Regions from separate parts of the Leisingera sp. ABM4_103 genome, predicted to be linked through region 2. Evidence: riboswitches for the same ligand, from Rfam matches in the RefSeq annotation. Region 2 holds a riboswitch; each other region holds the start of a gene.
What was found. A riboswitch is a leader RNA that binds a small molecule or an ion and turns the genes downstream of it on or off. The one in region 2 is predicted to bind cobalamin.

Region 1 (5,181 bases), 560 kb from region 2:
GAACATAGCCTTTTTCCATCAGCGCGCGCGAGAGTGCGGTGACATCGTCTTCATACAGCCGGCGCCGTCCGCAGATCTCCTGCAACAGTTTGCGCGGGATCCTGTAGCGCCCGGAGGTCTTGCCGCCGAATTCCTGGGTATAAAACCCTGCCAGGGCATTTGCGGCAGTATTAAAGACGGGCATTAAATTTTTCCGGAAGATTTTTGCCTATAGACAAGAAAATATCACGTATGTACTGGGGCGGCAACCGCAGGTCTCCGGCAGCGAGGAGCAGCAGCCTGCGCACGTGGCATTCGGCCGAGGGGGCAGGATTGCAGGCGGCTTACCTGCGTCCACTCTCGCCACGGGCAGTTGCGCAAGAGACAGGAAAGGATTTCAGATGGGACTTGCCAGGCAGGCGGGCAGTGTCAAACCTTTCACCCGCAAAGGTCTCAGGACTGGGGCCATTCAAATCAAGGGGGCAGTATGAAGGCAAGGCAGCATTTCACCATCGGCCACGCCAAGGTGGCGCCGGGTTCACGGCTGACGGTTGACCTGCCGGTCAGCGTTCTGTCCGACCACACGCCGGTCACAATGTCGGCGCATGTGGTGCATGGCCGCCAGGACGGGCCGACGGTGTTTGTCAGCGGCGGCGTGCACGGGGACGAGGTGATCGGCGTGGAGATCATCCGGCGGCTGCTGCGGGCGCCGAACCTGACGACGCTCAAGGGCACGCTGATTGCGGTGCCGATCGTCAACGCCTTCGGTTTCATCAACCACTCCCGCTATCTGCCCGACAGGCGCGACCTGAACCGGGTGTTTCCCGGCAGCGAGCATGGCTCGCTGGCTTCGCGTCTGGCGCATCTGTTCATGACAGAGGTGGTGACCCGTTCGGACCTCGGTATCGACCTGCATTCGGCAGCAATCCACCGGACCAACTATCCGCAAATCCGCATCTCGCCCGATAACTCCAGCACCCGCGAGCTTGCGGGCGTATTTGGCGCCCCGATCGTGATGCAGTCGCCGCTGCGCGACGGCTCGCTGCGCGGCGCGGCCAAGGAGATGGGCAAGGATGTGCTGCTGTATGAGGCGGGCGAGGGCCTGCGCTTTGACGAACTGTCGATCCGTGCCGGGCTGGCGGGTATCCTGCGGGTGCTGCGGCACATGGGGATGGTCCCGGCCAAGGGCATATCCAAGCCAAAGTCGCAGCCGCAGTTCTGCGTCTCCAGCAAATGGCTGCGGGCGCCGATGGGCGGGCTTCTGCGGGTGTACAAGGACGATGGCGAACTGGTCCGGGAAGGGGAGCTGATGGGCTCGGTGTCCGATCCGTTCGGTGAGCATGACGAGGACATCCTGGCGCCTTTCGACGGGCTGATCGTCGGGCGTGCGGTAATGCCCATCGTGAACGAGGGCGATGCCGTGTTCCACCTCGGCAGGGTCCGCTCCGTCGAGAAGGCGGAGGATTCGGTGGAGGACCTGAGCGCCCAGCTGGAGGACGACCCGATGTTCGACGAGGATGAAATTCTCTGAACGGCAACATGGGGGGCAGCACTTGCCAATGGGTCCAGCTGCTCAACACGCGGTTGCCGCAGCTTCCGGCGGGCGCGCCTTTTGCAGGGGATTTCCGCAGCGGCAGCAACTTTTTCTTGCCGCAACCAAAGTGATGCGCTACGCGCGCTTTACCGGTCCCGCAAGGGCTAAGAGGGAATCCGCGGTGCCTGCCGGGCACCAACCGGAACTGCCCCCGCAACTGTAGGCGGCGAGTGCTGAGCCATCGTGTCACTGGATCCCAGCGGTCCGGGAAGACGGCCCAGACGATGACCCGCCAGTCAGGAGACCTGCCGGTATGAAACCGAAGCACACCGGACGGGGTTGTCCGGGGAGGTTGCCGGCAGACCGCGCTGCTGCTTTCAGGCGGCGCAGAGGAAGGGCTCAGGCCCTCCGCCCTGCCGGTCAATGCCCTTTCACCCGTTCTCCGGTCATTGACACATGGAGATCGAAAATCATGTTTCTGCGTTCCGGCCTGATCGGCCTTTCCTTCACCGTCGCGGCCCAGGCCGCGGCAGCCAGCGAGAGCTTTCCGCTGACCATCGAGAACTGCGGCCAGACCGTCACCTTCGAAGCACCCGCGGCGTCTTCCGTCACGGTTGGCCAGGCGGCCACGGAAGTGCTCTATGCGCTTGGGTTGGGGGATAAGGTGCTGGGCACTTCGGTCTGGTTCAACGATGTTCTGCCTGAATACGCGGACGTGAACGCCAAGGTCGAACGGCTGGCCGACAACGACCCAAGCTTTGAAAGTGTGGTGGCAAAACGCCCGGGCCTGGTTGCAGCGCAGTACGAGTGGCACATCGGCCCCGAGGGCGTGGTCGCCAAGCGCGAGCAGTTCCATGACCTGGGCATCCCGACCTATGTGATGCCCGCCGATTGCGCAGGCAAGGACAACACCACCGGCGGCGACGGCACCCGCACCCGGATGTTCACCACCGACAGCCTGTATCAGGGGATCGAGGAGCTGGCAGCGATCTTCGGCGAGGCCGAAAAGGGCGCTGAGCTGGTCGCGGACTACAAGACGCGCGAGGCTGCGGCCGTTGCTAAGGCGCAAGAGGTTGCGCTGGAGGATGCCTCCGCCGTGTTCTGGTTCTCCTCGCCTGAGCTGGAGAGCGATCCGTTTGTGGCCGGCCAGAAAGGCGCGCCGGGCTACATGATGCAGCAGCTGGGCCTGCGCAATGTCATCGAGACGGACGAGGAATGGCCGACCGTCGGCTGGGAAACCATCGCCAAGGCCAACCCGACGGTGATTGTGATCGCCCGCATGGACCGCCGCCGCTTTGCCGCCGATGACTATGAGAAAAAACTGGAATTCCTGCGCAATGACCCGGTTGCCAGCCAGATGGACGCGGTCAAGAACAACCGTATCGTGGTGATGGACGCCCAGGCGATGGATGCCACCATCCGCGCCATCCCGGCGCTGGAAGACCTGGCCGCTGAGCTCAGCGCGATCGGCAACGGCGGATGAGCGTAGCCGCCGCACTTGCATGGCACGGCGTCCGGGGCGCTTGCCTGGCGCTGCCGGTGCTGGCTGCGGCGGTTCTGGCAGGCGCAATGATCGGGGAAACCGCGCTTGCGCCTGACCTTGTCCTGTCCGTTCTGGTCAACAATCTGGCCGGGGCGGGGCTGCCGGTTGACCCGGTGGACCAGGGCATCATCTGGAGCTACCGGCTGCCGCGGGCACTGGTGGCCGGGGCTTGCGGCGCGGCGCTGGCGGTGACGGGCGTGGTGCTGCAGGCGCTGCTGCGCAATGCGCTGGCGGACCCCTACATCCTTGGCATTTCCGCCGGCGCCTCGACCGGGGCGGTGGCGGTCACGATTGCAGGGCTGGGCGGCGGTGCGCTGTCGCTGTCCTTTGGCGCCTTCAACGGTGCGCTTCTGGCCTTTGGCTTTGTTGCCATTCTGGCGCGCGCCGCCGGGGCGGGCAGCAGCCGGGCGGCGGCGGCGCAGATCGTGCTGGCGGGCATTGCCGGCTCGCAGCTGTTCAACGCGCTGACCGCCTTCATCATCGCTAAATCCGCCAATGCGGATCAGGCCCGCGGCATCATGTTCTGGCTGATGGGAAACCTCAGCGGCGTGCGCTGGCCGGATGTGTGGCTGGCGGTGCCGCTGGCGCTGGCCGGCTGGATGATTTGCCGGTTTCACGCAAGGGCGCTGGATGCCTTCACCTTTGGCACCGATTCCGCCGCGGCGCTGGGCATCCCGGTGCGGCGGGTGCAGGTGGTGCTGATCTTTGCCACCGCGCTGATGACCGCGGTGATGGTGTCGATTGTCGGTTCCATCGGCTTTGTCGGCCTGGTGATCCCCCATGCGGCGCGGTTCCTGGTTGGCCCAGGGCATCGCAGGCTGATGCCGGCCGCTGCGCTGACGGGGGCGGTGTTCCTGATCGGCGCCGACATCGTGTCCCGTGTCATCATCCCCGGTCAGGTGCTGCCCATCGGCGTGGTCACAGCGCTGATCGGAGCGCCGGCCTTTGCCATCATCCTGGTGCGCGGGCAGAGGACGGCGCGATGAGGATCGAAGCCCGCAGCCTGTCCTTCTCCGTGCGCGGCAAGGCGCTGCTGTCGGACGTGTCTCTGGCGGTGCAGCCGGGTGAGACGCTGGCGCTGGTCGGTCCGAACGGCTCCGGCAAATCGACGCTGATGCGGTTGCTGGCGGGACTGGCCCGGCCCTCGCAAGGCGAAGTGCTGCTGGCGGAGCAGCCGCTGGCGCGGCTGTCGCGCCGCGAGATTGCCCAGCGGATCGCCATAGTCGAGCAGCAAGCCGACACCGCCGAACGCATTACGGCGCGTTCAGTGGTGGAGCTGGGCCGCACCCCCTGGCTGTCGGCGCTGCGGCCTTGGAGCGGGGAAGACACCCGGCAAGTGGACAAGGCGTTGAAGACGGTGGAAATGGAGGGGTTCGCCAAGCGGGAATGGGCGACGCTCTCCGGCGGAGAGCGGCAGCGGCTGCATATCGCGCGGGCGCTGGCCCAGCAGCCGGGATTGCTGCTGCTGGATGAGCCGACCAACCATCTGGACATCCACCACCAGCTGTCGATCCTGCACTGCATTCGCAATCTGCAGGTGACCGCCGTGGTGGCGCTGCATGATCTGAATCAGGCGCTGACCTGCGACCGGGTTGCGGTGCTGTCGGGCGGGCGCTTGGTGGCATCGGGAACACCGCAGCAGGCGCTGACACCGGAAACGGTATCTGACGTTTTCGGGATCACGGCCCGGCAAATCCGCGATGCGGAGGGCAGTGCGCCGCACCTGTCCTTTCACCTGGCCTGAGGCGGGCGGCGAAACGCTCCCGCCGTTGCCGGTCTTCCTGACGGAAAGCCGCAGCGCCGGCGTCGCGCCGTCTCCGTTACCCCGGCAGATCCGCGGACAGGTCACAAGACTGGATAAAGGCGCTGCATTCCGCAGTCAGCCCCGCGAAGCGGGAGCGTTCGCGCTGATAGAGGTAGACCTCCCGTTTGTCGGGCAGGTCGGCAATGGGGCGGAACGCTGTTGTTTCCGGCATGAAACGCGCAACCGTTTGCGGCAGCACCGTCACCCATTTGCCCGTCCGGACCATGGTGATCAGCGAGTGGGTGTTGTGGATCGTCACATCGGCCGTGCTGATGGCCTCGGCAAAGCGTTCGTTGCGGATCAGTTCGCACAGGGCATTGC
Region 2 (5,181 bases):
GCTCGTTCCGGCGCAAGCTGATCCTCCTGGTCTATATCGTTCCGCTGGGAGCCATCGCGCTTCTGGTCTATGTCATTAACTTCATGTGAGGAGCTGCCCCGTGCGTTTCATCAAATGGGCCTTCCTGATCACCTTCTGGGTGCTGTTCGGCGCCTTCCTGCATTACACGCTGCCGCAGTACGATGTGGTGCGCATCGTCAACACCTATGAGGAGCGGCAGGAGCTGAACGACTGGACCCGGATCTTCTGGTCCAAGCCTGACGACCAGTCGGTGCAGCTGATCAACCGGGATGTGCAGTTTATCCAAGGGGTGCGCCCCAGCGGCCGGGCCATCGTCTATCGCAACGAAGACACCGGCTGGAGCTGGCCGCCCTATTTCAAGTTCGACACGGCCAATCTGTACACGGACGCCAATGACAGTATCTCGACCAGGGCCAATCCGGAGTGGGTGGCAGTCATGCATTATGGCTGGCGCAACGAGTTCCTGTCGATCTTCCCGAACGCGGTGTCGATCAAGCCGGTGGCGGGGCCGGAGGACAAGCCGACCAACTGGTTCTCGATCATCTTCCTGGTGTTGCTGGCCGCGGTCATGTGGGCCATCTATGTGCGCTGGCGCCGGTTCCGGCGGGCGCGAATCGACCCGATGATCGAAAGCGCCGAGGACAGTCTTTATGCCGCGGGCGATGCGATTTCCGAGCGGCAGGGCCGGTTCCGCCGCTGGCTGGACAGCTGGAAATCGAAGTGAGGAGAGGCCGCCGTCCGGGCGGCCTTTTCATTGGTCTTGAAGGCCTGCCGGCCGTCAGGCCTGCGGCGGCACCAGAACGAAGTTGCCGAAATGGGTTTTCTCCAGGAACTCATGCTGGGCCCTGGCGATGTCCTTGAGCGGGAAGACCTTGGCGAGCAGCGGCCGGATCTCGCCGCGCTCGATATATGAGATCAGGTTTGGAAATACCGGCTCGTCCCAGGCGGTGCAGCCGATCAGGGTGATGTCCTTGAGGTACATGTCCCGCATGTCCAAGTCGACAACCGGCCCGGCGATGGCGCCGCTGGACACCAGGCGGCCGCCGCGTTTCAGCAGCTTGAGCATCTGCGGGAAGCCGGTCCCCGCGACGTTGTCGACGACCACGTCCACGCTTTCCCCGCCCAGCTCCGCCAGCAGATCGCTGCCGCGGTCCAGAACGATATCCGCACCCAGGCCACGCAGCTGATCCATCTTGCTCTGGCTAGTGACCGCCGCCACCCGGGCGCCGCGGCGTTTGGCCAGCTGCACGGTGGCGGAGCCGACACCGCCGGAGGCGCCGGTCACAAGCACCAATTCGCCTGCGCGGACGTTTGCGCGGTGCAGCATGTTCTCGGACGTGCCGTAGGCGCAGGGGATCGTTGCCAGTTCCTCGTCCGACCAGGGGCAGTCAACGGCGAATACTTCGGAGGCCGGGACTTTGACGTACTGGGCAAAGGCGCCGTCGAAGTCCGAGGCCATCCAGACGTTGTCCATCACATCGTAGCCCTTGGGGCGCATGCAGGGCCGCACCAGAACCCGCTTGCCGGTCAGGGTCTGGCTGGCGCCTGGGCCGGCGGCGACAACCTCGCCGCAGCAGTCGGTGCCCTGGATCAGGGGGAAGGGGGTTGCCTTGTTCCAGCCGCCGTCGGCCTTTTGCTCGGCATGGGTCTCCTGATGGCCGGCGGCCGCGGCGGTGTCCGTTGTCACGCTGGAGGAATACCACCCGAGCCGGGTGTTGATTTCGGTGTTGTTCACCCCAGCTGCGAGGACCCGCAGCAAAAGCTCCCCCTCTGCGGGCTCCGGGATCGGTACGGCTTTGTATTCAAGCTTGTCATAGCCGCCGTTTCCGGTGGTCACGACGGCCATCATGGTTTTAACGCTGCTGTGTGTTTCGGGTCCGGGCATGGGCGGCCTTTTCTGATCACGCGGGGTTGGTGAAAGGTCTTTGAACTTGGCGCAATTATTGCCCGCAGGGCGGGGGCGGCGGCAAGGGCGGAATCCGGCGGCGCAGCCCGGCCTGCCTGCTGGCCACCACCCCGCGAATTGGTCCTTGTGTCTGGTTCGAGGGGAAATACACCAAAGATCAGCGCCTTGCCGCAAACAGGCTGGCGGATGCCGGTTTGAGATTTTGGACATCCCTGTCCCGCCGGCCCCCCCCAAACATGCATGTCTTTTTCCGGTTTCGGCGGGTCGGATTTGTCTCCGCTTGCGGGCCGGGATTAGGGCAATTTCCGCCTCAGCAAGGTGCCGCCCTTTCGGGGCGGAGAATTGGGAAGCTGGTGAAACTCCGGCACTGCCCCCGCAACGGTGACCCCGGGCAAGGCATGGAAAAAAACCACTGAAGCCAATGGCTTCGGGAAGGTGCCAGGCCCCGCCGCCGAATGGCCCCGGGACAGTCCGGAAACCAGCCTTGCCCCAAAAAACGTCAACCGCGGGCGGCGGCGGGGCGGTTGCAGGCGCGTGGCCTGCGATCTCTCCATCCATGCCCGCAGCCAAGCCAACCTGCCGCGGGGATGCGGCAAAGGAGAGAAGCAGATGCTTCAGGACAGCGAGATTCTGGCCAAACTGGTGGCCCGTCAGAAAAACTATTCCCTGGAACAGGCGTTCTATACCGATCCGGGCGTTCTGGATCTGGACATGCGGCAGATCTTCTATCGCGAGTGGCTGTTTGCCATTCCCGCCTGCGAGATCCCGAAGGCGGGCAATTTCGTGACCCATCAGGTCGGCGCCTACAACGTGATCATCGTGCGCGGCACCGATGGCCAGGTGCGCGCCTTCCACAATGCCTGCCGCCACCGCGGCTCGGTCGTCTGCAAGGCGAAGAAAGGCAATTCGCCCAAACTGGTCTGCCCCTACCACCAGTGGACCTATGAGCTGGACGGCTCGCTGTTGTGGGCGCGCGACATGGGGCCGGATTTCGATGCCTCCAAGCACGGGCTGAAGCCGGTGCACTGCCGCGATCTGGCGGGTTTGATTTACATCTGCCTGGCGGATGAAGCGCCGGATTTCGATGCATTTGCCGAGGTGGCGCGTCCCTATCTGGAGCCGCACGACCTGGGCAATGCCAAGGTGGCCTATGAAAGCTCGATCATCGAGAAGGGCAACTGGAAGCTGGTCTGGGAGAACAACCGCGAGTGCTATCACTGCGGCGGCAACCACCCGTCGCTGTGCCGGACCTTCCCGGAGGATCCGTCCGTCACCGGCATCGAAGGCGGCGAGACGCCGGCGCACCTGCAGAAGCATTTCGACCGCATCGAAGGCGCGGGCATCCCGGCACAGTTCAGGATCGACGCGCGCGGCCAGTACCGGGTGGCGCGGATGCCGCTGAACGAGGGCGCCGAGAGCTATACCATGGACGGCAAGGCGGCAGTAGCCAAGAAGCTGGGCCGGGTGCCCTTTGCCGATGCGGGCACGCTCCTGAAATTCCACTATCCGACCACCTGGAACCACTTCCTGCCGGATCATTCCATCGTGTTCCGCGTCACCCCGATCAGCCCGACCGAGACCGAAGTCACCACCAAATGGCTGGTGCACAAGGATGCCGTCGAAGGCCAGGACTATGACCTGAAGCGGCTGACCGAGGTCTGGGTTGCCACCAACGACGAGGACCGCATCGTGGTCGAAGACAACCAGCAGGGCATCAACTCGCCCGCTTATGAGCCCGGCCCGTACTCGGAAGTGCAGGAAAGCGGCGTGATCCAGTTCTCCAACTGGTATGCCGGGCACCTGACCCGCGCGCTGACCGGCCGCCACCTGATCGCGGCGGAGTAAGCGCATGGGACTGCAGGCCAATTTCGAGACGCTGGACGAGACCCTGGCGTGGAAGGACGACGAGATGCTGGAATGCGTCTCCGTGGTGCCGGAGGCGCCGAACACCGCCACCTTCAGCTTCCGCGCGCCGTCCGGCGCGTGGTTCAAATACCAGCCGGGCCAGTTCCTGACGCTGGAGCTGCCGGTGCCGGGCGGAACCGTTTGGCGGACCTATACCATCAGTTCGTCGCCGTCGCGGCCGCTGTCGATCTCGGTGACGGTGAAGGCGCAGGCGGACAGCATCGGCACCCGCTGGATGCTGGACAACCTGCGCCCGGGCATGTTCCTCAAGGCCTCTGGCCCTGCGGGCGTGTTCACCCTGCCCAAGCGTCCGAACGGCAAGTTCCTGTTCATCTCCGCAGGCTCCGGCATCACGCCCAGCCTGTCGATGACACAGTACCTGTTCGACCGCGGCCAGTCGCCCGACGTCTGCTTCATCAACTGCGCCAAGCGCCCCAGCGAGATCATCGCGCGGCGCCAGCTTGAGGGCATGGCGGCGCGGGTGCCCGGCATCAAGCTGCACTTCGTGGTGGAAGAGGACGATCCCTATCAGGTCTGGACCGGCTACCGCGGCCAGCTGAACCAGATCATGCTGGGCCTGATTGCCGGCGACTACCTGGAGCGCGAGGTCTACTGCTGCGGGCCGGATCCGTTCATGCAGGCCGTGCGCGACATGCTGAACGGCCTGGGCTTCGACATGGAGAACTACAACCAGGAAAGCTTTGGCGCGCCGGTGGAGACCGAGGCAGACGCGCCGGAGCTGGACGATGTGGTTCCCGAGGAAACCGCCGCCGCCGAGATCACCTTTGCCGCGTCGGGCGTGACCGCAAACTGCACCGAGACCGACACTGTGCTGGCGGTGGCCAAGGCGTCGGGGCTCAACATCCCGTCGGGCTGCACCTTCGGCATCTGCGGCACTTGCAAGGTCAAGAAGACCGCAGGCGATGTGCATATGGTCCACAACGGCGGCATCTCGGAAGAGGATGTGGAGGCGGGGTACATCCTGGCCTGCTGCTCCAACCCGATTGGCCGGGTTGAGGTCGCGATCTGACCATAAAGAAGGGCGCGCGCCGGCATGGCGCGCGCCCTTTTCCTTTCCAAGCGCCTGATCAGGCTTCCAGTGCCAGCTTGTGCACGTGGATTTCGTTGATCGGGTGGCTTTCGGCGCCGATGATGCCGGGCCGGGCGTGGCGGTAAAGCGAGCGCCAGTAGGGCTGGATGATGGTGCCGTCCTCGCGCATGAATTTTTCGATGCCTTCCATGTGCCCGCGGCGGGTGTCGGCGTCGGCAATGGCTGAGGCGGTTTCCAGCATGGAGTCGAACTCAGCGCTGGCCAGCCCGGTTTCATTCCAGGCAACGCCGGTTTTGTA
Region 3 (5,181 bases), 1.6 Mb from region 2:
GCCGTATTGGCCCGGCTTGGGGCCGAAGACGCGCGGGGTCTCGGCGAGATAGGGGTTGTCGGCCTGGGTTTCCTCGCGTGCGGCCAGCGCGGCGGCGGCGGTTTCAAACATCTGGGCAAGGCCGGGGAACACATCGCGGAACAGGCCGGAGACGCGCAGGGTGACATCGATCCGGGGGCGGTTCAGCATTGAGAGCGGCAGCACCTCAAACCCGGAGACGCGCTCGGAGCCTTCGTCCCACTTGGGCGCGAGGCCTGCGAGGTGCAGGGCCATCGCGAATTCTTCGCCCGCGGTGCGCATGGTGGCGGAGCCCCAGAGGTCGATCACCAGCCCCTTGGGCCAGTCGCCGTGGTCCTGAAGGTGGCGGCGCAGCAGCTCTTCCGCCAGCTTGACCCCTTGCGCATGCGCCGCCCGCGACGGCACCGCCCGCGGGTCGGTGGTAAAGAGGTTGCGCCCGGTGGGGATCACATCGGCGCGGCCCCGGAACGGCGAGCCGGAGGGGCCGGGGGTGACGATTTTCCCGTCCAGCGCGGCGATGAGGCCGGCGCGTTCCTCAGGCCCGCATTGGCCGGTGCCGAAGATATGCAGGCCCTCGCCGTACTGGCTTTCCTTGATGTCGCAGACGAAGGCGTCGATGCGGGTGATCGCCTCGGCAGGCGAGGTGTCCGCAGTGAGGCCCAGATCAGCCTCGACGCCGGTGCCCTGCGCCTCTGCCCGGATGTCGCCGATCAGCCGGTCGCGGCGGGCCGGGTCCAGACCGTCGGCGGTGGAATATTCGTCCAAGAGGCTTTCAAGGCGGGACATGCCCTCCGGCAGGGTGGTCTGCGCCAGAGGCGGCGGCAGGTGGCCGATGGTGACAGCACCGATGCGGCGCTTGGCCTGGGCGGCCTCGCCGGGGTCATTCACGATGAACGGGTAGGCGACGGGCAGCGGGCCGGTCAGCACCTCGGGCCAGCAGGCGCCGGAGAGCGCAACCGCCTTGCCCGGCAGCCACTCCAGGGTGCCGTGGGCGCCAATGTGGATGAGGGCGTCGGTCTGGGTGCGCAGCCACAGGTAGAAGGCCACATAGGCGTGGCGCGGGGTGCGGTCGAGGTCGTGGTAGTCGTCGACGCGGGTTTTCACCTCGCCGCGTTCGGGCTGCAGCGCGACCAGGGCGTTGCCAGCACGCAAAGCCTTGAAATGAAAGGCGCCGTCGCGGCAGTCAGCGTCTTCTTCCGGGTTGCCCCAGGCCTCCGTCAGCCGCTCTTGCAACTCCTGCGGCAGGGTGGCGAGGGCGGTCTTGTACTCTGCGAGCGGGACGCTCAGGGTCTCTTCCATCAGCCGCAGGCCGGTGTTTTCCAGCGTTTCGGCGGCGTAGCCCTGGGCGGCCAGCTCACGCAGGATCTCGTCGCAGGAGGCCAGCGCGTCGAGGCCGACGGCATGGGCGAGGTTGTGGTCTCTCCCGGGGTAGGTGGAGAGGATCAGGGCGAGGCGCTTGTCAGTGTTCGGCAGCTTGGCGAGGCGCAGCCAGCCCTCCACGCGGTCGATGGCGGCCTTGATCCGGTCTGCGTCGGCGCGGTGGGCGAAGCGGGAGTACTGCAGGTCCGGGTCTTTCTTGCCCGGCGATTTGAAGCTGACGACGCCTGCGAAGATGCGGCCGTCCACCTCCGGCAGCACCACATGCATGGCGAGGTCGGCGGGCGACAGGCCGCGGTCGGCCTCGGCCCAGTCTTTCTTGCGGGCGGTGGAGAGGGCGACCTGGAATACCGGGCAGCCGGTCGTGCTGAGCGGTGAGGCGCTGCCGTCGGTGCCTTGAGCGGAAAAGGCGGTGGCGTTGATGACGGCAGCCGGGTTCAGCCCGGGCAGCTTTTCGCGCAGCCAATCGGCGGCGGTGGGGGCCTTGAGGCTGGCGGCAAAGGCGCCATAAGCGGCGTAGCCGCGCGCGCGCAGCTCTTCGATCAGCGCATCCACCGGGGCGGTGTCGGCGGCGGTGAGGTAGGAGCGGTAGAAGCTCACCAGCACCAGCGGTTTGTCCTGCGGCGGCAGGTCGGCCAGCACGCCCTTGGCCGGGTCATAGAAGCCATGCTCGGGGGTGGTTTTGAGGCCGATCACCGGCCCGGCGTAAAGGCCTGCCGCCAGCGACAGCTGGGCCAGCGCGGCCTGAGCCGCGACCGCACCGCCGGCGTCGCACAGGGATTGCAGGCGGCGCAGGGTGGAGACGGGCAGGGTGGACAGCTCGTCGAGCCGCGCATCCTCGCGCCCGTCGGCAGGCAGGATTGCCAGCGCAATGCCCTTGCGGCGGGCGAGGTCCTGCAGGGTGGCAAGGCCATAGGACCAGTAGCTTTCGCCGCCGATAAGGCGGACGAGGACACCTTTGGCGCCCTCCAGCGTCTGTTCCGCGTAGACGTCGACCGACAGCGGGTGCTTGAGCGCCACCAGGTTGGCGAGGCGCAAGCTGGGCAGTTTGCCGTCCGCCCGGTGCCAGCCTGCCGCAAAGGCGCCGAGGTCGCTGTCGGAGAAGGACAGCACCACAAGGTCCGCAGGCGTCTGCCCGAGGTCCTGCGGGGTATCGGTCTCGTCAAGGCCGTGGCTTTCGCGGAAGACGACGTGCATGGGTCAGGCCTTTGTATTCTGGTAAGCAATGGGCGCTCTGAGGGCTGCGCCCGAGCCTGGGAGGGTGCGAATGCGCCCTCCCATTTTGCCGGAGGCAAACCTTTGGTTTGACGGGAGGGTCGGGCGCAGCCCGGCCTGCGGCCGGGCAATGTCATTTGAAATGAAGCGCCAGACCGGCATTGCTTACGCTCCCAGCTCGGCGCGGATGGCCTGTTCGTCGATGTCGTCGTGCTCGGCAATGACCACCAGGGCGGTCTTGCGCGGCTGCGCGCCCCAGGGTTGGTCGTACTGCGCACGCAGGCGCTCGCCCACGGCCTGAACCAGCATCCGCATCGGTTTCCCCTCCACCGCGACATAGCCTTTGACGCGCAGGATGTTGCGCTCGCGGGCGAGTTTCACGATGGCATTCTGCAGCGCTTCCGGGTCGGAGACTTCGCCCATTTCGACAACGATGCTTTCAAAATCGTCATGCTCGTGGTCGTGGTGGCCGTCGTGGTGGCTGGGGCGGGCCTCCAGATCGTCCTCGGCAGCGGCGCCCAGGCCCAGGATGATGCGCGGGTCGATGACGCCTTCGCTCATCGGCAGGATCGGCAGCTTGCGGGGCGCTTCGGCCTCGATCACGGCGCGGGCCTTCTCGACACCCTCGTCGCCGGCCAGGTCAGCCTTGGACAAGAGAACGATGTCGGCGCAGGAAATCTGGTCCTCGAACACCTCGGACAGCGGGGTTTCGTGGTCGATGCTGTCATCGGCCTCGCGCTGGGCCTGAACCGCGTCCAGGTCGGGGGCGAACTGGCCCTTGGCAACCGCCTCGGCATCGGCCAGCGCAATCACGCCGTCAACGGTGATGCGGGAGCGGATCGCGGGCCAGTCGAAAGCCTTCAGGAGCGGTTTCGGCAGGGCCAGGCCGGAGGTTTCGATCACGATGTGATCCGGCTTTTCCGGCAGGTCCATCAGCTGTTCGATGGTGGGAATGAAGTCATCCGCGACGGTGCAGCAGATGCAGCCATTGGCCAGCTCCATGATGTTTTCCGCCGGGCAGTTCTCATCGGCGCAGGACTTCAGGATGTCGCCGTCCACGCCGGCGGTGCCGAACTCGTTCACCACCACGGCCAGGCGCTTGCCCTGCGGGTTCTGCATCAGGTGGCGGATCAGGGTGGTTTTCCCCGCGCCCAGGAAGCCGGTGATGACGGTGACGGGGATCTTGTTGAGGTCGCTCATGATTACTCCTCGGAGAAGAACTTGGCCGGCGGGATGCGGGCAACGGATTGCTTGCGGAAGGTCTGCGGGCGTTCGCGCCAGGGCACGACGCCGTCGGCTGTTGCGGCGTAGGCTGCAGCGCCTTCCAGGATTTCGGGGACGTGCTGGTCCGGGTCGAGGTCGCCGTAGACATAGGTCCAGCGCTCTGTGCCGCCGACCAGTGCAACGGCGCAGCCGCGCTTGCAGGAGGACAGGCATTCAACACCGCGCAGGCGGACGCCTTCGGGCATTCCGGCCTCTTCCAATGCGGCGTGCAGGATGGCGCCGGGGCGGGCGGCCTCGGGGTCGGCGCCCTCGCGGCGGCAGGTGAGGCAAACGGTCAGCGTGACCGGTTTTGGGGTGCTGGCAGTCTTGCCTGCCATATCGTCAGCCATCGGCGCGTCTCCTGTCGCGGCAGGCGTGCGGGAAGGCCGAAAGGGGGCTGCAGCGTGCCAGCCCCTCAACCGGTCGCGGAACACCCCGCCCGCCCGTTGTTATCTCTCTCGCTGGCAGGTCTCCCGGCTTGCGGATGCCAAGGCGTTTTGCCTTGCCGGCCATCCTGCCTTCCCGGGGGTCTCTCCCAGTGGCATGGCGGCCTCATCCGGTCACGGTCGCGGGGGCGGCTGTGCTTCGGCAATCCAAAGAAATTTGGCGGCCTTCACATTCCCTCTTCGCCTGCTTTCGCAGGAACCAGCGAAACCCCCTTGCGCTATCGCGCCCTTCTTTGTCAAGACATGGGGTCAAACAGCTGGAGAGCCCCCATGAGCGAAAAGTCTGAAACCGGCATCTCAGAGGAAGAAGCCGCCCGTCACGCGTCGAAAATGGCCAAGAAGAAGGCCGCGCGCGACCGGATGATGAAGACCAAGGACGGCGAGAAGGGCCTGATCATCGTTCACACCGGGCCGGGCAAGGGAAAATCCTCGTCGGGGTTCGGCATGATCATGCGCTGCATCGCCCATAAGATGCCCTGCGCCGTGGTGCAGTTCATCAAGGGCGCCTGGCAGACCGGCGAGCGGACGCTGATCGAGGAGAACTTCAGCGACCTGTGCCAGTTCTATGCGATGGGCGAGGGGTTCACCTGGGAGACCCAGGACAAGGCGCGCGACATCGCCGCCGCGCAGAAGGGCTGGGAGAAGGCCAAGGAGATGATCCTGGATGAGCGCAACACCATGGTGCTGCTCGACGAGATCAACATCGCGCTGCGCTATGAGTATCTGGACCTGGAGGAGGTGCTGGAGTTCCTGGTGGAGCACAAGCCGCCGATGACGCATGTGGTGCTGACGGGGCGCAACGCCAAGGAAGAGCTGATCGAGATCGCCGATCTGGTGACCGAGATGGGCCAGATCAAGCACC

Region 1: another riboswitch for cobalamin. It lies ahead of ACXAED_RS13320 (ABC transporter substrate-binding protein); the one in region 2 lies ahead of ACXAED_RS10575 (aromatic ring-hydroxylating oxygenase subunit alpha).
Region 3: another riboswitch for cobalamin. It lies ahead of ACXAED_RS02930 (DUF1636 family protein); the one in region 2 lies ahead of ACXAED_RS10575 (aromatic ring-hydroxylating oxygenase subunit alpha).

The regions. Positions count from the first base shown of each region.
Region 1 is NZ_JBSWTU010000005.1:2,398,089-2,403,269, forward strand. Features, by position in the region: gene ACXAED_RS13310 (hypothetical protein) at 1-184, opposite strand, end outside; gene ACXAED_RS13315 (succinylglutamate desuccinylase/aspartoacylase family protein) at 467-1,510, shown strand; cobalamin riboswitch at 1,647-1,840, shown strand; gene ACXAED_RS13320 (ABC transporter substrate-binding protein) at 1,986-2,996, shown strand; gene ACXAED_RS13325 (FecCD family ABC transporter permease) at 2,993-4,042, shown strand; partial or broken gene ACXAED_RS13330 (ABC transporter ATP-binding protein) at 4,039-4,549, shown strand; gene ACXAED_RS13335 (LysR family transcriptional regulator) at 4,877-5,181, opposite strand, start outside.
Region 2 is NZ_JBSWTU010000005.1:1,836,697-1,841,877, forward strand. Features, by position in the region: gene ACXAED_RS10560 (hypothetical protein) at 1-89, shown strand, start outside; gene ACXAED_RS10565 (DUF1523 family protein) at 101-745, shown strand; gene ACXAED_RS10570 (alcohol dehydrogenase family protein) at 800-1,906, opposite strand; cobalamin riboswitch at 2,227-2,428, shown strand; gene ACXAED_RS10575 (aromatic ring-hydroxylating oxygenase subunit alpha) at 2,537-3,772, shown strand; gene ACXAED_RS10580 (FAD-binding oxidoreductase) at 3,777-4,862, shown strand; gene ACXAED_RS10585 (ABC transporter substrate-binding protein) at 4,921-5,181, opposite strand, start outside.
Region 3 is NZ_JBSWTU010000005.1:250,945-256,125, reverse strand. Features, by position in the region: gene cobN (cobaltochelatase subunit CobN) at 1-2,592, opposite strand, end outside; gene cobW (cobalamin biosynthesis protein CobW) at 2,776-3,810, opposite strand; gene ACXAED_RS02930 (DUF1636 family protein) at 3,813-4,223, opposite strand; cobalamin riboswitch at 4,320-4,538, opposite strand; gene cobO (cob(I)yrinic acid a,c-diamide adenosyltransferase) at 4,590-5,181, shown strand, end outside.